Regions from separate parts of the Amycolatopsis sp. NPDC054798 genome, predicted to be linked through region 2. Evidence: riboswitches for the same ligand, from Rfam matches in the RefSeq annotation. Region 2 holds a riboswitch; the other holds the start of a gene.
The links. Region 2 has a riboswitch for S-adenosylmethionine ahead of ACWGIC_RS43950 (methionine ABC transporter ATP-binding protein). Riboswitches for the same ligand answer to the same signal wherever they lie in the genome.
Positions count from the first base shown of each region.

Region 1: it holds a riboswitch for S-adenosylmethionine, as region 2 does, so the genes downstream of both, thrC (threonine synthase) here and ACWGIC_RS43950 (methionine ABC transporter ATP-binding protein) in region 2, are expected to answer to the same signal.

Region 1 is NZ_JBSHAM010000055.1:18,521-31,628, reverse strand. It holds gene ACWGIC_RS29145 (DegV family protein) at 1-806, shown strand, start outside; gene ACWGIC_RS29140 (GNAT family N-acetyltransferase) at 870-1,793, opposite strand; gene ACWGIC_RS29135 (helix-hairpin-helix domain-containing protein) at 2,560-3,306, shown strand; gene ACWGIC_RS29130 (ComEC/Rec2 family competence protein) at 3,303-5,681, shown strand; gene thrC (threonine synthase) at 5,706-6,971, opposite strand; SAM riboswitch class I at 6,985-7,118, opposite strand; gene holA (DNA polymerase III subunit delta) at 7,251-8,222, shown strand; gene rpsT (30S ribosomal protein S20) at 8,357-8,617, opposite strand; gene ACWGIC_RS29110 (DMT family transporter) at 9,011-9,871, shown strand; gene ACWGIC_RS29105 (VOC family protein) at 9,894-10,268, shown strand; gene ACWGIC_RS29100 (class I SAM-dependent methyltransferase) at 10,265-10,876, opposite strand; gene lepA (translation elongation factor 4) at 10,993-12,843, shown strand; gene ACWGIC_RS29090 (Uma2 family endonuclease) at 12,965-13,108, shown strand, end outside.
Region 2 is NZ_JBSHAM010000180.1:43-8,139, forward strand. It holds gene rsmA (16S rRNA (adenine(1518)-N(6)/adenine(1519)-N(6))-dimethyltransferase RsmA) at 115-957, shown strand; SAM riboswitch class I at 1,594-1,684, shown strand; gene ACWGIC_RS43950 (methionine ABC transporter ATP-binding protein) at 1,901-2,914, shown strand; gene ACWGIC_RS43955 (hypothetical protein) at 3,023-3,496, opposite strand; gene ACWGIC_RS43960 (4-(cytidine 5'-diphospho)-2-C-methyl-D-erythritol kinase) at 3,618-4,586, shown strand; gene ACWGIC_RS43965 (ABC-F family ATP-binding cassette domain-containing protein) at 4,624-6,393, shown strand; gene ACWGIC_RS43970 (fatty acyl-AMP ligase) at 6,460-8,097, shown strand, end outside.

The DNA of each region.
Region 1 (13,108 bases), on a different contig from region 2:
AAGGCTTCGCCGAGCGGCACTCGGTGCGGGTGGTGCCCCTGCACGTCCTGGTGGAAGGCGTGTGTTCCCTCGACGGCGTCGAAATGGGTCCCGCCGCGCTCGCGGAAGCGCTGGGGGAGCGCAAGATCGTCACGACTTCCCGGCCCACTCCGGCGGAGTTCGCCACCGAATTCCGGTCCGCGCTCGACGCGGGCGCGGACGCGGTGGTGTCAGTGCATTTGTCGAGCGAGCTTTCGGGCACCTGGGAAGCCGCGGTGCTGGCAGCGGAAGAAGTCGGCTCGGACCGCGTCCGCGTCGTCGATTCCCGCACCACGGCGATGGGTTTGGGCTTCGCCGCCCTGCACGCCGCGGACGCCGCCGCTTCCGGAGCCAGCCCGGCCGAAGTCGAAGCTGTCGCAACGGAAGCGGCCGAACGGTCGTCGACTTTGTTCGTGGTCGAGACCCTGGAACACCTGCGCCGAGGCGGCCGGATCGGCTCGGCCGCAGCGTTGCTCGGCACCGCGCTGGCGGTGAAACCGGTGCTGCACATGTCCGACGGCCGGATCCTGCCGCTCGAGAAGGTACGCACGATGAACCGCGCGATCGGCCGGTTGGTCGAGCTGTCCGTGCAGGCGGCGGGCACCGGACCGGTCGAACTGGCGGTGCACCATCTCTCCTCGCCGGAACGGGCCGTCGAATTGGCGAACCGGCTGGAAGAAGCGATCCCGGGTTGCGCCGGGGGATGCGTGGTGTCGGAGATCGGCGCGGTCATCGGCGCGCACACCGGTCCCGGGGTGCTCGGCGTGGTCGTGCAGCGCGCTAGCTGAATTCCTGGCCGTAGCAGGTGTCCGACGCGTGGCGGCTCCAAAAGACGTCGGATCGAAGACACATCACGGCCAGGCCATCGTGATCGTGCGCTCGAAGTTGACATACCCGGCACGCCGGAACGCGTTCGCCATCGGGAGATTGCCGAGATCCGTCGCCGCCCGGATGCGCGGAACCTCCTGTGCGGCAAGGATTCGGGTCCCCTCGGCGAGAATGTCGTCGATGTAGCCGTTGCCGCGGTGCTCGGGCAGGACGGCGAGATACCCGATGATCGGGTTGTAGTCGTTGCGGGCTGGAGTCACGAAACCGACCGGCCTGCCGTCGGGCAGCATGGCGACTCGCCACCAGTCCCGCGGACTGCGGTAATGCGCCAGTTCGTCCTCGTAGTGCCGGATCGCCGCTTCGCGGGCGGACATCCGGGTCAGGTCGGCGCGGCTGTGGGCGTCGAGAGTTCCGTCCAAGACGCGGGTCATCAGGTCGAGGATCTCGTCCTCGTCGCGGATCGGACGGAAGAGCAGGCGGTTCTGCGGCGTGGCGGCCGGAGTTCCGGGCCGCCACTCGAAGCGCAGCCGCTCGGCGAGCAGCCGAGCACCGGTCTTTTCGAGCGCGGACATCCGGTCCTCGACAACGCTTCGGGTTTCGGCTTTTTCGCGCCAGTCAGCGGGAATCATCCTGTGGTAGACCGGAGGCCGGGTGCCTGCGGGCAGGATCTCGGTCATCGCGGTTCGCAGGAGCAGCGCGCCGGCGGTCACGTCCTGAAGATCGAAAAAGTCCAGCAGAAACGGGACAGATTCCCCGGCTCGACCCCACCACGCGGCCCGCGCCACGAGTTCTCCGCCGCGCAGTGCGACCCACATCCAGCCCGGCCTGCGGCGGCCGGTGGCGAGGTCGTCGGCCAGTTCGTGGTCCAGGGCGTAGCTGAGCTGGCAGAAGAGATCGAGTTCTTCAGGCCCGCTGATCGGACGCAGGATGAGATCGGTGCGGTCCACAGGCTCCCGTTCGACGGCGGACTACCAGGTCTAGCGGACGGCAGCGGCAGGGGCGAACGTTTTTCGCGCACCGGTGCCGGAGGTCAAACCCGTCAGTATGACCGCGCACCCTGACAAACCCCGGCGCTTCTCCTGCGGCAACCGCTGAGTTGTCCCCAAGGGGCGGGTTGTCCACAGAGCGCGCGGAACCCTCTCGCCGCCGGCCCGGCCGACGCCTAGCGTCGATCGTGTGTTCGAGCAGTCCGCCCGGGATCCGGGCACTCCCGTCAACGTCAGGCTCACCTGGCTGGCCGATCAGCTGGCCGCGATTCCGCCCGCCGCCGGACCCGGCACCCGGCCGGCTCGTCGCTGGCTGCCCGCCGGCCGCACGGCCCGGCCGGTGCACAGCCGCCGGGAGAGCGGGGAGGATCGGTTGTCGGCAACTGCAGACAGCCACCTGCGCACGGGCGCGCCTGGCGAAGATTCGGCTCCGCGCGCTCGGGACCGGGGAGCGAAGCCTCGACTGTCTGCAGGTGCCGACAGCGTGGTGACTGACTCCGCGTCGGACTCGCGAACACCGTCCCGGAAGGCTCGGCTGTCTGCGAGTGCTGACGGTTCTCCGCTTCTGGATGGTCAGTCGGCAGTCGCGGCGGATGGTTCGCTGCTTGGCTCCGTGCCGCTCTTGCGGCCAAGGTCCCGGAAGGCTCGGCTGTCTGCAAGTGCTGACGGTTCTCCGCTTCCGGACGGTCAGTCGGCAGCTGCCGCGGACAGTCTGCTGCCCGGCTCCGTGCCGCTCTCGCGGCCACCCTCCCGGAAACCCCGGCTGTCTGCGCTTGCTGATACCCCACCGTCTCCGGAAAGCCAACTGCCCGGCGGCAAGCTGGTCCGCAGCTGGCTGCCCGAACACAGCGAACACCGCCTGGCCCGCCGCTGGCTCCCGGGCACCACCGGCCCGCCCGGATTCCTGGGCCGCCGAGGAGTGATCTTCGCCCTGGCCTTGCTGGCAGCCACCGCCGTCATCGCTGGCGGCTTGGCGATCTTCGGGCGTTCACCCGCGGCCGAGATCGCCCCGCCGCTCCCGACAGCCCGGGCGCAAGTGCCGCACGCGCCGAAAGCCAGCGAGAACCTGGTGATCAGCGTCGTCGGCCATGTGCGTTCCCCAGGGCTCGTCACCGTGCCCTCGGGTTCCCGTGTCGCCGACGCCCTCCGCGCAGCCGGAGGTGCCGACCCAGGCGTCGATCTGACCGCACTGAACCTGGCCCGCAAACTCACCGACGGCGAGCAGCTGGCAGTCGGCGTCCCCGCCGCCCAAGCACCGGCCGGATCAGGAGCGGCAGCCAGCAAAATCGACCTGAACTCCGCGACCGCCGAACAACTCGACAGCCTCCCGGGCGTCGGCGAGGTCACCGCCCGGCGCATCGCCGACTGGCGCACGCAGCACGGCGGATTCTCAAGCGTCGAGCAACTCCGCGACGTCGACGGCATCGGCGAGAGCAAATTCGAGAAGCTCCGCGAGCAGGTGACCGTCGGATGAAACTGGACACCGAGGAACAGCCCCGGCGGGACCACGATTTCCGCCTCGTTCCCGCTGCCGTCGCCGGATGGGCGGCCACTCTCGCCGGGCTGCAGCTCGGCTGGTGGGTCGCGACCGTGATCGGTGCCGTAGCAGTCGTCGCCGCCATGGCACTTCTGGCTCGCGGCCGTTCCCGATACCTCGGTGCCGGGGGAGCGCTGCTGCTAGTGGGGCTCGTTGCCGCAGTACCCACAGCCCTGCGCATTCACGACGCAGCCACCGACCCGCTGGGAGCCGCTGCCGCACATGGCGGCACAGCGACGCTGCGGGTCGAGATCAGCGAGCGCCCACGGCCGATTCACCAAGCTGGCTACGCCGATCAGCGGGCGGGCACCCGGTCGGTGGCGATCCCCGCTCGAGTCACAACGGCCACAGTGGACGGTCAGCCACTCGAATCGGCAGGCCGGGTTTTGCTGCTGGCACCGGTCGCGGGATGGAGCGGCCTCCTGCCCGGCCAGGAAGTGACGACGTCCGGTCGGCTCATGCCCGCACGCGGCGGCGAACTGACCGCCGCAGTGCTCTCTGTCCGTGCCGCGCCAGCCGACGTCGGGCCAGCACCGTGGTGGCAGCGCGCGGCCGCGGCCCTGCGGAACAGTTTGCACTCGCTGTGCGAGATCCTGCCTGAGGAACCGGCGGGACTCCTGCCCGGGCTGGTTCTGGGCGACACGAGCGCGTTGCCGCAACGGGTCGAGAGCGAATTCACCGCCTCCGGGCTCACCCACTTGATGGCGGTCAGCGGAGGAAATCTCGTCATCATCGGCGGAGCCGTCCTGCTGCTGTGCCGGCTAGTTCGAGCCGGTCCGAGGTTTTCCGCGACCGCTGCGGGTGCCTGCCTGGCGGGATTCCTCGTGCTGGTGGGTCCGGAACCGAGTGTCGTGCGGGCTGGCGTCATGGGTGGCATCGGCCTGCTCGCGCTGGCACTCGGACGGCGCGGTTCAGCGTTGCCCGCATTGGCCTTCGCGGTATGCGTTCTCGTGGCGTGGGATCCGACGATGGCGGGAAATTTCGGGTTCGCATTGTCGGTGCTCGCGACGGCAGGGCTGGTGCTGCTCGCGCCACGATGGGCCGATTCGTTGGTACGACGGGGAGTACCGCCGGGCTATGCCGAAGGCCTTGCCGTACCGCTGGCCGCGTTCGTAGTCACCGCGCCGGTGATCGCCGGTATGGCGGGCACGGTCAGCCTCGTCTCGGTGGTCACCAATGTCCTTGCGGCACCAGTGGTCGCGCCGGTCACCGTGCTGGGCGTGCTCGCGACAGTCGTCGGTCCATGGTGGCCGGGTGCCGGGCATTTGCTGATCCGTTTGGCAGATCCGGAAGCCCGTTGGCTGATCACTGTCGCCCGTCACGGCGCGAGAGCGCCTGGCGCGGCGCTGTACTGGCCCGGTGGCTGGCTGGGCGGATTGTGCGCGGCAGCCCTGCTGGTCGTGATGGTGCTAGCTGCGCGGTTTCGCCGGCTCCGCCTACTGGTGGCGATCGGGCTGGTAGTCGTGCTGTTGACGGTCGTGCCCGCCAAAGTCTTGGCACCTGGCTGGCCGCCGGACGGCTGGGCGATGGTGGAATGCGATGTTGGGCAAGGGGATGCGGTCGTTTTGGCCACCGCCGAGCCTGGTCGTGCGGTGGTCGTCGATACCGGGCCAGAACCAGGGCCGGTCGACGAATGCCTGCGGAGGCTGGGCGTCGAGCGGGTGCCGTTGCTCGTATTGAGCCACCTGCACGCGGACCACATCGGTGGTCTCGCCTCGGTGTTCGACGGACGGGCGGTCGGCGCGATCGCCGTGGGACCAGGGCGTGCTCCGGCGTGGGCGTGGCAGTCGGTTTCCGGCGAAGCGCGGCGTCGTGGCGTGCCGTTGGCGCAGCTGAGCGAGGGCCAGCGGCTGGAGTGGCCGGGGCTGTCGCTGGATGTGCTCGGTCCGCGCTACGCCACCACTCGGTCGCCTGCGTTGCAGGACGGCACGATGATCAACAACAGCTCAGTGGTCCTGCGCGCGGACACTTCCGCCGGCCGGGTTTTGCTGACCGGAGACGTGGAACTGGCCGCGCAGGCGGATTTGCTCGCCGAGGGCGTCGACTTGCGGGCGGACGTGCTGAAGGTGCCGCATCACGGCTCGAGGTATTCGCTGCCGCAGTTCCTCGCGGCGGTGCGGCCGCGGACGGCGCTGATCAGTGTCGGCGCGGGCAACGGATACGGACATCCGAGCAAGTCCACAGTGGACGTTCTAGGCACGATGGGAGTGCTGGTCACGCGCACCGATGTGGACGGTGACACCGCTGTTCTGCCCGGAGGAAGCGGACCGGCGATCGCGCGCCGGGGCGAGCCGCGGGGTCCGCCGCGGTAGTGCGGCGGACCCCGGGCGGGCGCGTCAGTAGCCGAGCGCCTTGGCGACGGCTGCGGCGGACGGCGGGACGGTGGCCTTCGGGCCGACGTGGTTCTCGACCGCGTCGAGGGTCTTCAGGCCGTCGCCGGTGATGAGGAGGACGGTTTCGGCGTCCGGGTCGAGCTTGCCGGTTTCGACGAGCTTCTTCGCGGTCGCCACGGTGACGCCGCCCGCGGTCTCGGTGAAGATGCCTTCGGTGCGCGCGAGCAGCCGGATGCCTTCGACGACCTCTTCGTCGGTGACGTCCTCGATCGCGCCGCCGGTGCGGTTGACCACGTCGAGCACGTACGGGCCGTCGGCCGGGTTGCCGATCGCGAGCGAGCGGGCGATGGTGTCCGGCTTCACCGGCTGGACCACGTCGTGGCCGTTGCGGTACGCGGCGGAGACCGGCGAGCAGCCGGTGGCCTGCGCGCCGAACACCTTGTACGGGCTGGCGTCCACGAGACCGAGCTGGCCCAGTTCGCGGAAACCCTTGTCCACCTTGGTGAGCTGGGAACCGGAGGCGATCGGCACGACGATCTGCTCGGGGATGCGCCAGCCGAGCTGCTCGGCGACCTCGTAGGCGAGCGTCTTCGAACCCTCGGAGTAGTACGGGCGGACGTTGACGTTCACGAACGCCCACTTCGGGTGCTCGGCGGCCAGTTCGGTGGCGAGCCGGTTCACGTCGTCGTAGTTGCCGTCGACGGCGATCAGGTCGCCGTCGTAGACCGCGGTGGTGAGGATCTTCGCGCGTTCGAGGCTCTTCGGGATCAGCACGACCGACCGCCAGCCCGCGCGCGCCGCCGCCGCGGCGGTCGCGTTGGCCAGGTTGCCGGTCGAGGGACACGCGAGGACCTCGAAGCCGAACTCGCGGGCCGCGGCGAGCGCGACGGCGACCACGCGGTCCTTGAACGAGTGCGTCGGGTTGCCGGTGTCGTCCTTGACCCACAGGTTCTTGAGGCCGAGCTCCTTCGCGAGCCGGTCGGCGCGCACGAGCCGGGTGCAGCCGGGTTCGGTGTTCGGGGTCTCCTCGACGGTCGAGGGGACGGGAAGGAGCTTCTTGTAACGCCAGATGTTGCGCGGGCCCGCCTCGATGTCCTCGCGGCGGACACGGCCGAAGTCGTAGGCGACCTCGAGCGGCGAGAAGTCTTCGGCGGAGACGAATTCCGGAGCGAGCGGCTGCCGGTGCCCTTCTTCCTTCGACACCAGTTCGACGGCCGGACCGAGGTCGATCGTCTTGTTGGCGGAGGTGGCGGTGAGGGCTGCAGTCATCGCGAGGTTCCTTTCCTCATCTGCCCCGCCGAAGCGGGCCGGAATTGGCACCGTGGTCGTCAGCTACCCCGCGATCGCGGGATGACAGGCTGTACGCCGGTTGCCGGGGCTTCGTCGGGCCGTTCCCTCTGCCCCTCTGGATGAGCGGTATTCGGTTGTCGGAGCGCCCGCGGGGCGCGTCCTCGGCTACACCGTACGACATCCCGATCAGCTCGTGCCACGGAGGCGGCCCACATCACCGGAGCGGACGGCCCGGCAGCAGGGTGAGAAGATGGCCGGGTGACCACCGCACCCGCGCCGCTGCACCTCGTCACGGGCGAGGAAGAACTGCTCATCGAACGGGCTGTGCGAGCTTCCCTCGACGCGGCCAAGGCCGCGGACCCGACAGCCGACCTCACGCGGATGCGGGTGTCCGATCTCACACCGCCCCTGCTGGCCGAGCTGGTCAGCCCGTCGTTGTTCGCCGAGGGGCGCGTGATCGTGCTGGAGTCGGCGCAGGACATCTCGCAGGAGCTGTCCGACGCGGTGCTCGCATACCTGAAGGCGCCGGCCGACGGCATCGTCCTCGTGGTCGTGCACAGCGGCGGCGGGCGGAGCAAAGCCGCGAAGGCGCTGCCGGGCGCGTTGAAAAAAGCGGGCGCGGAAATCACCGAATGCCCCAAGCTCACCAAGCCTGCCGAGCGCGAGGCGTTCGTCCGCAACGAGGTGCGCCGGGTGGGCGGCAAGATCGACGCCGGCGGTTTGATGGCGCTGCTCGACTCGGTCGGCTCGGACTTGCGCGAACTGTCCTCGGCGGCGACGCAGCTGGTCGCCGACACCGGGGGAGCCGTCGACGAGCAGGCGGTCCGCCGCTACCACACCGGACGCGCCGACGTGACCGGCTTCGCGGTCGCGGAAAAGGCGGTCGCGGGCGACCGGGCCGCAGCGATGGAATCGCTGCAATGGGCGATGCAGCTGGGCGTCCCGCACGTCCTGGTGGCCGACGCGCTCGCCGACGCGGTCCGCACGATCGCCCGCGTGTCCGCGGCCGGTCGCGGCAACCCGAACCAGATGGCGGGCGAACTGGGCATGCCGCCGTGGAAAATCCGGAAGGCGCAGGGCCAGTCCCGCGGCTGGGGACAGGACGGGCTGGCGACCGCGATGCGCATCGTGGCTCGGCTGAACGCCGAGGTCAAGGGCGCGGCAGCGGATTCGAACTACGCCCTGCAGCGCGCGGTCCTCGACGTGGTCGCGGCCAAGGGCGACCGCTGACGCCGAGGCGGCGTTGCCTTAACGAATTGCCGCACCCGTTGCCGCGGCGATCCCCGCGGCAATCGTTCAACCAGAGCCAGGACACGGAAAAGGCCCGGCAGCCGAAGCCGCCGGGCCTTCCGGAAAGACTGCGCTCAGAGCTGGTTCGCGCGCTTCGCGAGAGCCGACTTCTTGTTCGCGGCCTGGTTGGCGTGGATGACGCCCTTGGTGACGGCCTTGTCGAGCTTGCGAGCGGCCTCGCGCTGCAGTTCGAGGGCCTTGTCCTTGTCACCGGCTTCGGCGGCCTCGCGGAACTTGCGGATCGCGGTCTTCACCGAGGACCGGATCGCCAGGTTGCGCTGCCGCGCCTTCTCGTTCGTGGTGATGCGCTTGACCTGCGACTTGATGTTGGCCATGGAGGCGTTCCTCTTTCACTCGGTGAAGGTCGCTGCCGCGTTCGTGTGGCTCCAGGCCGGCCCCGAGGGGACAGCCGGGTTTCCTCCCTGACGGAATGCCGCACGGCAACAGTCGAAAATCTTAACAGCCCTGTTCGCGGGCCTGGAGAGGGCCCCGGGGCCGCTGACCGTCCGGCATTCGTCCGGCGGCTCCGTTACGGTGGGCTCCGGTAGTGCCTAGGGTTCCGTCGCCTGCCCGTGCTCCCGCACAGCGGGTCGCGAAGACAACGAGGGCGGGCGGGCCTGGTCCGAGCGGCACCTTCGGCGGGACACCGAGCCCTGCCGTTCATCTGACGGGACAAAAGCCTGGAGGACCCGGTCTTCAGCGTGCGCTGAAAACCTGAAGGGGTCCGGATGAACACCACTGCCCTTGCCATGGTCCTCGTCGCCGCGGTCGTGCACGCCGTGTGGAACCTCGCCGCCAAACGGGTTTCCGGCGGTCCGCGGTTCGTCTGGCTGTACTACACGGTCTCGGCGGTCGCGATGCTTCCGGTGATCGCGGTCGCGCTGGCCGTCGAACCGGAACGTCCACAGTGGACTTGGCTGTTCGCCGCCGCGGGCACCGCGGTCCTGCACGTGGCGTACGGGATCGTGCTGCAGCGCGGATACGAGGTCGGCGACCTGTCGATCGTCTACCCTCTGGCCCGCGGCACCGGCCCCCTGGTGTCGGTGCTCGTGGCCGTCACAGTGCTGGGAGAACGGCCGGGAGTGCTCGGGCTGGTCGGAGCCTTCCTCGTGGTCGGCGGTGTCCTGGTGATCAGCCTCGGCGGCAACTCCGGCGACGCCCGGGCCCGCCGCGCCGGAGTGTTCTACGGCATCGCCACCGGCGTGGTGATCGCGGCTTACACGCTCTGGGACGCGCATTCGGTCACGTCGCTCGGCGTGCCTCCGCTCGTTTACTTCGGCGGCGGAGCGCTGGGCCAGAGCATCCTGCTCGCGCCGACCGCCGTCCGCGGCCGGTCCGAGATCAAGCGGCTGTGGCGCGACCACCGGCGCGAGGTGCTGATCGTCGGGCTCGCCTCGCCGGCCAGCTATCTGCTGGTCCTGTATGCCCTGCGGATCGCGCCGGTCAGCCTCGTCGCTCCGGCGCGCGAGCTGTCGATCGTCTTCGGCGGGGTCGCCGCCTGGCTCGTGCTGCGTGAGCGCAACGCGGTCCGCCGGCTCGCCGGATCGCTGGTGGTGCTGGCCGGGATCGCTGCGATTGCGGTCGCCTGAGCGGCTCGGGTAGGCAGGAGCCATGGACGTACTGAGCAGCCGGGTGCTGATCCACCCCCGCGACCACGAGGTGTCGACCGCGTTCTACCGCGACGCTCTTGGCCTGGCGATCGAACGCGAGTTCCCCGGCGGCACACGGTTTTTCGCCGGCGGCGGGTCGATCGAAGTGGTCGGCACGGGCGAGGCCGGGCCCGGGCCGGACGTCAATCTGTTCCTGCAAGTCCGCGATCTTCCGGCGACGCTGGCGGAACTGGCCGGGCGCGGGGTCGAGCCGGTGCGCGAGGCCCGTCGCGAACCGTGGGGCACCGACGAGGCGTGGATCGCCGACCCGGACGGGCTGCGGATCGTCCTCGTCGAGGTCCCGGAAGACCACCCGCTGCGCCGCGACAAGCGCTAGCTGGGTTTCACCGCCCGGAGCTGGGCTGCGAGCGCAGCGAACCCGGGCGGGTCCCAGGTCCAGGTCTGCAGGTCGGTGAATCCTGCCGCGGCGGCTTCGTCGGCCAGCTCGTGCCGCGTGACCGGAAGCCATTTCTCGTGCGCCGAGAGCAGCAGCCGTCCGCCAGGCCGCAACACCCGGAACAACTCGGCGAAGCCTGCCGCGCGGTCTTCCCAGAGCTGGACGTTGTTCACGGTCAGCACGACGTCCGCGGAATCGTCCGCGCAGCCGGTGCGGGCCGCGTCGCCCGCGCGCACCTCGGCGCGGTCGCCGCAGCGGTCCGTGCAGAGGTCCCGCATCTCCGGCGAAGGCTCGACGCCGATCACCTCGCCGGCGAGTTTGCTCGCCGCGTCGAGGCCGACCCCGGGCCCGGGCCCGACGACGAGGACGGTTTCGTCGGGTTCCAGGCGGGCGAGGTCGACGATCCGGTGCTCGGTCGCGGCGTTGCCGGCCGCCATCAGCTTGCCGCCGAGCCTGCCCAGCAGGCCGCTGGGATGGCCGAAAGCCCGGTCGAGCGCGGCGTCCAGGACGCCGGGGCCGGGCGGCGAGGGGGAGGGTGAAGTGGTCATGCTTCGAGGTCATCACGAGACGCGCCGGGCCGCATCGGGGATGACCCCCACCCGCACCCGGAGGTCCATGGGACGATGGGGTACGGACATCCCCCACCATCCCGAGGACAGCCCGAGTGACAGCGCCCAAGACGTTCGCCGACACCACCTTCACGCCGCCGGAGTTGATCCGCAACTTCTGCATCATCGCCCACATCGACCACGGCAAGTCGACGCTGGCGGACCGGATGCTGCAGCTCACCGGCGTCGTCGAGGAGCGGGCCATGCGCGCGCAGTACCTCGACCGCATGGACATCGAGCGGGAACGCGGCATCACGATCAAGGCCCAGAACGTCCGGCTGCCGTGGCAGGTCGACGGCAAGGACCACGTCCTGCACCTGATCGACACCCCCGGCCACGTCGACTTCACCTACGAGGTCTCGCGCGCGCTCGAGGCGTGCGAGGGCGCGATCCTGCTGGTCGACGCCGCGCAGGGGATCGAGGCGCAGACGCTCGCGAACCTGTACCTCGCGCTCGAGAACGACCTGCACATCATCCCGGTGCTGAACAAGATCGACCTGCCCTCGGCGGACCCGGAGAAGTACGCGGCGGAGATCGCGCACATCATCGGCTGCGAGCCCTCGGACGTGCTGCGCGTGTCGGCGAAGACCGGCATGGGCGTGACCGAGCTGCTGGACGAATGCGTGCGCCAGGTCCCGCCGCCGGTCGGCGACGCGGACGCGCCCGCCCGCGCGATGATCTTCGACTCGGTCTACGACACCTACCGCGGCGTCGTCACCTACATCCGCGTGGTGGACGGCAAGATCACCCCGCGCGAGAAGATCAAGATGATGTCCACCGGCGCGACGCACGAACTGCTCGAGGTCGGGATCATCTCGCCGGAGCCGAAGGCCAGCAAGGGACTCGGCGTCGGCGAGGTCGGCTACCTGATCACCGGCGTGAAGGACGTGCGCCAGTCGAAGGTCGGCGACACCGTGACGTCCGAGCGGCACGGCGCGACGGAGCCGCTGGCCGGCTACCGCGAACCGAAGCCGATGGTGTTCTCCGGCCTGTACCCGGTGGACGGTTCGGACTACCCGGAACTGCGCGAAGCGCTGGAGAAGCTGCAGCTCAACGACGCGGCGCTGACCTACGAGCCGGAGACGTCGGTCGCGCTGGGCTTCGGCTTCCGCTGCGGCTTCCTCGGCCTGCTGCACCTGGAGATCACCCGGGACCGGCTGGAGCGCGAGTTCGGGCTGGACCTGATTTCCACCGCGCCGAACGTGGTGTACCGCGTGGTGCTGGAGGACCGCAGCGAGGTCGTCGTGACGAACCCGTCGGACTGGCCGAGCGGGCTCAAGATCTCCGAGGTGCACGAGCCGGTCTCGAAGGTGAGCATCCTTGCGCCGTCGGAGTTCGTGGGCACGATCATGGAGCTGTGCCAGGCGAAACGCGGCAACCTGCTGGGCATGGACTACCTGTCCGAGGACCGGGTCGAACTGCGCTACACGATCCCGCTCGCGGAGATCATCTTCGACTTCTTCGACACGCTGAAGTCGCGCACGCGCGGTTACGCGTCGCTCGACTACGAGGAGTCCGGCGAGCAGGTGGCCGACCTGGTGAAGGTCGACATCCTGCTGCAGGGCGAGACAGTGGACGCGTTCTCCGCGATCGTGCACAAGGACGCCGCGTATACCTACGGAAACCGGATGGCGACGCGCCTGCGCGAGCTGATTCCGCGTCAGCAGTTCGAGGTGCCGATCCAGGCCGCGATCGGCTCGCGCATCATCGCGCGCGAAACGATCCGCGCCATCCGCAAGGACGTGCTCGCCAAGTGTTACGGCGGCGACATCTCGCGTAAGCGGAAACTGCTGGAGAAGCAGAAGGAAGGCAAGAAGCGGATGAAGACCGTCGGCCGGGTGGAGGTGCCGCAGGAGGCCTTCGTCGCGGCACTGTCCACTGAGGACAACGGGAAGAACAAGAAGTAGGTCCACCTTCGGGTGAACGGCGGCTCCGGGTTTCCCGGAGCCGCCGTTTTTTGTCGGTGGGGTCTGGTGTTCTCAATTGCGGACAGGGACTCTCTGGCGCGAACAGGGAAAGGAGAGCACCATGACGGTCATGGCGGAAATCCAGAATCCTCCCGGGTCGGGACCCATGACGGTGCACGACCTCGAGGGGATGCCGGATGACGGCCGTCGTTACGAACTCATCGACGGGACGCTCCTCGTGAGCCCCGCGCCGGGTCTGAGACAC
Region 2 (8,097 bases):
GGGCGCGCAACCGCCGCTCGGGGGCCTCAATACTTCGCCGGTGGCGGGGGGGCGCCGCGCGGCTCCCGGCCGCCTGTTTTTCGTCCGCCGCGCGGCGCTGGGTAGGCTCGTCCGGTGGTGGAACTGCTGGGGCCTGCCGAAATCCGCGGGCTGGCCGACGAACTCGACGTCCGGCCCACGAAGAAGCTCGGGCAGAACTTCGTGCACGACCCCAACACGGTCCGCCGCATCGTCGAACTCGGCGGCGTGCGGCCGGGGGACGTCGTGCTGGAGGTCGGGCCCGGGCTCGGCTCGCTGACGCTGGGGCTGCTCGCCGCGGGCGCTCAGGTCGTCGCTGTGGAGATCGATCCAGTGCTGGCCGCCCGGCTGCCGCGCACAGTCGCCGAACGCGCGCCGGAGGCAGCGGACCGGCTGACCGTCGTCGGAGCCGACGCGCTGCGAGTGCGTGCCGCCGATCTGCCGGCCGAGCCGGTGTCGATCGTGGCGAACCTGCCGTACAACGTCGCGGTGCCGGTGGTGCTGCACCTGCTGGCCGAACTGCCGTCGCTGCGCAGCGGGCTCGTAATGGTCCAGACCGAGGTCGCCGACCGGATGGCGGCCGGGCCGGGCAGCCGCACCTACGGCGTGCCGAGCGTGAAACTGGCCTGGTACGGCCCGGCGCGCAAGGTGGCCGCGGTGCCGCGCACGGTGTTCTGGCCGGTGCCGAACGTCGATTCCGCGCTGGTGTCGTTCACCCGCACCGACCCGGTCTCCGGGGTGGATCGGGCGCGGCTGTTCGCGGTGGTCGACGCGGCGTTCTCCCAGCGGCGCAAGACTTTGCGGGCGGCGCTGGCGGGATGGGCCGGTTCCGCCGAGCGGGCAGGCGAGCTGCTCGCCGAGGCCGGGATCGATCCGAAGACCCGCGGTGAGCAACTGGACGTGCACGCGTTCGCGCGGATCGCGGCTGCCGGGAGCTGACCGGGAGTCCTTCCGCGGCGGTGCCTACGAATCGATAGCGCGGGCAGCCAGCCATCGCGTGCACCTCCCCCTCGCGGAACACCTTCGCCAGTCCAGTCCCGTAGCTTCGCTTTCGCCGTCCAACAGCAGCGGCGCGGCGAGTATTCCGCTGACCCTCCGTTGTCGCTGATCGTGTTGCCTCCGAGGCCATTCAGCTACTCTCGGTCATCGCGCGAGTGCGGCCGAAACAGCCCTCTACCTGTGACGGGCGGCTCGTCAGCGCTCGGGCATTCGGGCGAGTCCGATTGCTCCGCGGCCCGGATTGTTCAGCGGCACCGGTTCGAGGTGCTTCGCACTGATGAGCTTTTTGCGCCCGCCGACCGCAGTGGCCAGCCGCGGAGCCAGCCCTGCGAGCGACTGCCTCTTGACAACGGGAAAACTATTGATCCATAAGGGTCCTTGATCGTCCATAGTGGAACGAACGGGTTCGCTCCGGCGGCCGGGGGCGGGTCTTTCCCAGGTCGACGCGTTGTTCGGCGACCGAGGCTCCGGGTTTCGCGATCCAGGACGCGGTGTTCCGGTATGCGGGCACCACCAGACGTGTGATCTGCACCAACGCGCTTGCGTTCAGCCAATGGGATCGGCTTTACTCGAAAGCGTCCATCCCGAGCGACTGAGAGACCTGGCTCGCCGAAGTCGCAGCAACCACCCTCCGCAGGGCAGGTGCTACCGCCAGGACCGATGGAGGCTGTTTTCGATGAAGAGGGTCACCCGCCCGCTCCTGCTGACCCGCCGGCGCGTAGTCGACGAAGGTCGCCGCTCGGTATGTGCGTGTCGACGCTCCATGGTCATCGCCTGATCGTCTTTTCCGCAGTTTCTTGCGCCGTCCACAGTGGACGGTAATTCGATGACGCCTGGCGCGCCCGGAAACGGCGCTGCGCCTCGTTTTGCCTGGAGCCCTTTCGTGATCACTGTCGAAAACGTGTCCAAGTCCTTTCCCTTCCACGGAAATCGCGTCGCCGCGCTGCGCGACGTGAGCGTTGACGTGCAAGCCGGCTCGCTGTTCGGAATCGTGGGCCCGTCGGGTTCCGGCAAGTCGACCCTCGCCCGCTGCATCGCGCTGCAGGAGCGCCCCGACCGCGGCGTCGTGCGGCTCGACGGCCTCAACACCGCGACGCTCGACGGCAAGCGGCTGCGGGAGATCCGCCGCCAGCTCGGCGTCGTCGGAACCAATCCGGAGCTGATCGCCGAGCGCACCATCGCAGGCAACATCGCCAGCCCGCTGGAGCAGCTCGGCGTCGACGGCCCGCAGCGGCGCAGCCGGGTCGGCTCGCTGCTCGACCTGGTCGGCCTCACCGCCCGCGCCGCGCAGAAGCCGGAAGAACTCACCGAAGGCCAGCTCCGCCGGGTGGCGGTCGCGAAGGCGCTCGCCGCCGGGCCGGCCGTGCTGCTTGCCGACGACCCGACCGCCGGGGTCGCGGCCGAGGACGCCGGCGCGGTGCTCGCCGTGCTCGACCGGGCGCGGGCCGAGCTGGGGGTGACGGTCGTGGTCACCACGCCGGACGCGGACGTCGTCCGCCGCGTCTGCGACGACGTCGCGGTGCTCGACAACGGCGCGATCGTCGAGCGCGGCACGGTTCTCGACCTCATCTCGACGCCGGACAGCTGGACCGCGCAGGCGGTGCTGCCCTCGGTCGAGACGTCGCGCGCCCAGTCCGCGAAGTACGACCGCGCGGTCGACGTCGTGCTGATCGGCTTCGCGTCGGTGGGTGCGCTGCTGCCCGAGGCGGCCAGCCGCTTCGACGTGGAACTCGCCACCATCGGCGGCGGCCTCACTCGCATCGGGGACACCCCGATCGCCCGCTTCCGCCTCGGCGTCCGCGGCGAGCGGGCCGACGCCGCGCTGTCCTGGATCTCCGAGCGGGGTGCGCACGTGAGCCAGCCGGCTCGCGGACCGCAGAGCGTCGTCGCTGCCTGATTCCCTTTCCCTGAGCTGTTTTTCGAGGGCCGCCCCATCCGGTCGGGGCGGCCCTCGCCACGTCCGCGGGACGCGGCGACCGAGAAATCAGGTCGCTTGGCCGAACTTTTAGGACGAGTGTCCTGGAGTCTGTCCACTGTGGTCGTTCCGGCGCAAAAGCTCCGCCAGCTCCGGATCCGCGTGCGCCTCGGCGGTCTGCTTCCACTTCGCCACGAGGGCGGCGACCGGGGCCGGGTTGCCAAGGGATTCGGCCCGCTCCAGGGTTTCGGCCAGTTCTCCGACGAACGTCCGCAGCTCTGCCGCCGGCAGGTACCGCGCCCACGGGAACGCGGCGGGCAGCGCCTCGGCGGCGAGCGCGGCCGTCTCGGTGCTGCGGCGCACCAGTTCCACGAGGAGCGTCACAGCCGCCGAAGCGCCAGCCGCGACCTGCTCGGCGCGCTCGGCGGTGACCAGCAGCAGATCGGGTTTGTCCTTCTCTCGTCGGCGAATCCGGACCGAACGGCTCGGCGAACGTTCGAGCTGGTCCACCACCCGGCGCGGGTGCAGGGACAGCTCGGAGAGGTTGACTTCCGGCGCGGCCATACTTCCAAAGTAGTTCCAAACTAGCCCGTCCGGCCAATCCGGGACGACGAGTGGGGGAACTTCTGTGCCAACGTTTTCTCCTGGCGGGACCCGGCGCGCGGCAGCCACGTAGGCTGGACGGGTGCTCGCCGTCGTTCCTCCACCAGTCACCGTCCGGGTCCCGGCCAAGGTCAACCTGCACCTGGCCGTCGGCGACCTGCGGGCGGACGGGTTCCACGAGCTGGTCACCGTCTTCCAGGCGCTTTCGCTCACCGACGAGGTGACCGTCGCGGCCGCCGACGAGCCAGGGCTCGAGGTGTACGGCGAGGGGGAGCGCACGGTGCCCACCGACGGCACCAACCTCGCCTGGCGCGCGGCTCGTGAGCTCGCCGCTTACGCCGGACGGCCGGACGCGGATGCGCCGAAGGTGCGAATCGTGCTGCGCAAGGGCATTCCGGTCGCCGGCGGCATGGCGGGCGGGAGCGCGGACGCGGCGGCGGCGCTGGTCGGGCTGTCGTCGCTCTGGAAGCTCGACGTCACTCGTGACGAGCTGGCCACTATCGCCGGCCGGCTGGGCAGCGACGTGCCTTTCGCGCTGTACGGGGGCACCGCGCTCGGCACCGGCCGCGGCGAACAGCTCGTGCCGGTGCTCGCGCGGCACACGTTCCACTGGGTGCTGGCCTTCGACGAGGAAGGCCTGTCCACCCCCAAGGTGTTCGGCGAACTCGACCGGTTGCGCGCCGACGGCAAACCGCCGCGGATCGGGTCGCACACGCCGGTCGTCGAGGCGCTCGCGTCGGGTGACCCTCGCCAGCTCGCCCTGCTGCTGGGCAACGATTTGCAGGCGGCGGCGGTGTCGCTGCGGCCCGGCCTGCGCCGCACGCTGCGCGCCGGGGTGAACGCGGGCGCGCTGGCCGGATGCGTGTCCGGCTCCGGGCCCACGTGCGCGTTCCTGTGCTCCGACGCGGAAACGGCGGTCGAGGTGGCCGCGGAGCTGTCCGGCGCGGGAGTGTGCCGGACGGTGCGAGTCGCGCACGGCCCGGTGCCGGGAGCCCGGGTGGTCGGCGGCGACGACGCGCCGCGCAACGTGCCGCCGCGCGTGCACGCCTGAAACTTTGTCTCAATAGTCCACAGTGGAAAGGATCCGGATGGCCAACCTGGTCAACCTGGAATCGGTGAGCAAGTCCTACGGCGTGAAGCCGTTGCTGGACAACGTTTCCCTCGGCGTCGCCGAGGGGCAGCGGATCGGCGTCGTCGGGCTCAACGGCGGCGGCAAGACGACGCTGCTCGAAGTCCTTTCCGGACTGAGCGAGCCGGATTCCGGCCGGGTGAGCCAGGTGCGCGGCCTGCGGATGGCCGTCGTCACCCAGCGCACCGAATTGCCGACCGGCAGCACGGTCGGCGACGTGGTGCTGGAGCGTTACGGGGCCGAGCACGAATGGGCCGCCGACGCCCGCGTCCGGTCTATTGTGGACGGTCTCGGCATCACCGCGATCGGTCTCGACACCCCGACCGCGAACCTGTCCGGCGGTGAACGCCGCCGGGTCGCGCTGGCCGCCGCGCTGACCGGCGAACTGGACCTGGTGGTGCTCGACGAGCCCACTAACCACCTTGACGTCGAAGGCGTGCGCTGGCTCGCCGATCACCTGCTGGGCCGCCGGATCGCGGTCGTGGTCGTGACGCACGACCGGTGGTTCCTCGACACCGTCGCGAGCCTCACCTGGGAAGTCGCCAACGGCCGGGTCGAGCAGTACGAAGGCGGTTACGCCGACTGGATTTTCGCGCGTGCCGAACGCGCTCGCCTCGCCGCGACCGCGGAGGAGAAGCGGCAGAACCTGGCGCGCAAGGAGTTGGCGTGGCTGCGGCGCGGTCCGCAGGCGCGGTCCTCGAAGCCGCGCTACCGCGTCGAGGCCGCCGAAGCACTGATCGCCGACGTGCCTCCGCTGCGCGATTCCGTGGAGCTGATGGCGTTCGCGAAACGCCGGCTCGGCAAGACGGTGCTGGAGCTGGAAGACGCATCGCTGCGGGTCGGCGACCGGACGTTGCTCGACCACGTCACGTGGCGGATCGGCCCTGGCGACCGGATCGGCCTCGTCGGCGTGAACGGCTCCGGCAAGACCACGCTGCTGAAGCTGCTGGGCGGCGACGTCGAATCGCCGACCGGGCGGCGGGTGCAGGGCAAGACGGTCGCGCTCGCGCACCTGCGCCAGGAACTGGACGACCTGCCCGCCGACCTTCGGGTGCTGCAAGCGATCGAGCAGATCGCCGGCCGCGTCGTGTTCGGCAAGCAGGAGATGACCGCGTCGCAGCTCGGCGAGAAGCTCGGTTTCCCCGCCGCGCGGCAGTGGACGCCGGTCGGCGATCTCTCCGGCGGCGAACGGCGCCGGCTGCAGCTGTGCCGGCTGCTGATGGCCGAGCCGAACGTCCTGCTGCTGGACGAGCCGACGAACGACCTGGACATCGACACCCTGCAGCAGCTCGAAGACCTGCTCGACGGCTGGCCGGGCACGATGGTGGTGGTCTCGCACGACCGGTACCTGGTCGAGCGCGTCTGCGACGCCACGTACGCACTCCTCGGCGACGGCAAGGTGACCCACCTGCCGGGCGGCATCGAGGAGTACCTGCAGCGCCGCGCCCGCGCGAAGGAAGCCGCGCCGCGTCGCGAGGCACCGGCCGCGGAGAAGACCGAGGCCAAGCGCAGCGCGGCGGAAACCCGTGCGGCGCAAAAGGAATTGGGCCGGTTGGAGCGCAAGCTGGACCAGCTCGCGAAGCGCGAGGAGAAGCTGCACGCGGCGCTGGCGGAGGCGGCCACCGACCCGGAGAAGCTGATCGAGCTGAACACCGATCTGAAGGCCGTCCTGGCGGAGAAGGACGACGTCGAGGCGCGGTGGCTGGAGACCTCCGAACTCGCCGAGTGACACCGGTCATCCGCTGTTCACGCCGCCGCGGGCAGCGCCGGAAAACCGGACAGTAATCTGACGCACATGAGTCGGTTTGTGGACACACTCGTCGGGACCGCGGCGGACCGGGGGCAACGGCGCGGCATGGTGACCGGCGAGCCCAAGGAGCCGGTGCGCCGGACCTGGGCCCAGGTGCACGACGAAGCGCGCCGGATCGCGGGCGGGCTGGTCAGCGGCGGTTTGGCTCCCGGGAGCGCGGTGGCGGTGCTGGCCGCCGCACCGGTGCTGATCGCGCCGACCGTGCAGGCGGTGTGGCTCACCGGCGGCAGCGTGACGATGCTGCACCAGCCGACGCCGCGCACCGACCTCGCCGAATGGGCCGAGGACACGGTGGCTGTGCTCGAGATGATCGGGGCCGAGCTGGTCGTGCTCGGCGAACCGTTCGATCAGCTCGCCCCGGTGCTGGAAGGCAAGGGCATCGGCTACCGGCTGATCTCCGAGCTGATCGAGGCCGAACCGCTGGCCGAGATCGTGCCGACCGCGGAGGGCGACACCGCGCTGCTGCAGCTGACCAGCGGTTCCACCGCGGAGCCGAAGGCCGTCCGGATCACCTACGGCAACCTGTACACCAACGTCAAGGCGATGGTCGACCGCGCCGAGTTCGAGTTCGACACCGACGTGATGGTGTCGTGGCTGCCGACCTTCCACGACATGGGCATGGTCGGCTTCCTGACCGTGCCGATGACGTTCGGCGTCGAGCTGATCAAGATCACCCCGGTCGAGTTCCTGACCGGTCCGTTGATCTGGCCGGAGCTGATCAGCAAGTACGGCGGCACCACCACGGCCGCGCCGAACTTCGCGTACGCCATCGTCGGCAAGCGCATGGCACGCGTCGAGGACGACAACGCCTACGACCTGTCGAAGCTGCGCATCGCGCTGAACGGCGCGGAGCCGATCGACGAAACGGCCGTCAAGACCTTTGTGGACGCCGGAAAGCGGTTCAACATGCCGCCCGAGTGCGTGTTCCCCGCGTACGGCATGGCAGAGGCGACGCTGGCGGTCTCGTTCGCGCCGCTGTTCACCGGACTCACGCTGGATGTCGTCGAAGCGGACGCTCTGGAAGCGGACAACCGCGCCGTGCCAGTCCCCGAGGGCGACCCCCGGCGCGGCACCGACGAGGTCCGCTCGTTCGCCCTCCTCGGCCGCCCCCTGGACGGCCTGGAAGCGGACATCGTCGACGAATCCGGCGCGGTGCTGGGCGACCGGCAGGTCGGCGAGATCCGCCTGCGCGGCGAGGCCGTGACGCCCGGCTACCTGACCGTCAACGGCCCGCTGGACACCCAGGACCAGGACGGCTGGATGAAGACCGGCGACCTGGGCTACCTGGCCGACGGCCAGATCGTGATCTGCGGCCGCCGCAAGGACGTCATCATCATGGGCGGCCGCAACCTGTACCCGACCGACATCGAACGCGCCGCCGGCTCGGTCGACGGCGTACGGGCAGGCAACGCGGTCGCGGTCCGCCTGGACGCAGGCAGCCGCCGCGAGCGCTTCGCCGTGGTCGTGGAGTCCAAACTGGCCGGTGACAGCACCGAAGAAAACCGGCTGGCAAAGGAAATCGCCGCCCGCGTCCGAGACGCCGTGGACATGCGCCCCTTCGCCGTAGTAGTCCTCCCCGCCGGAAGCCTCCCCAAAACCCCGTCCGGCAAGGTAAAACGCGCC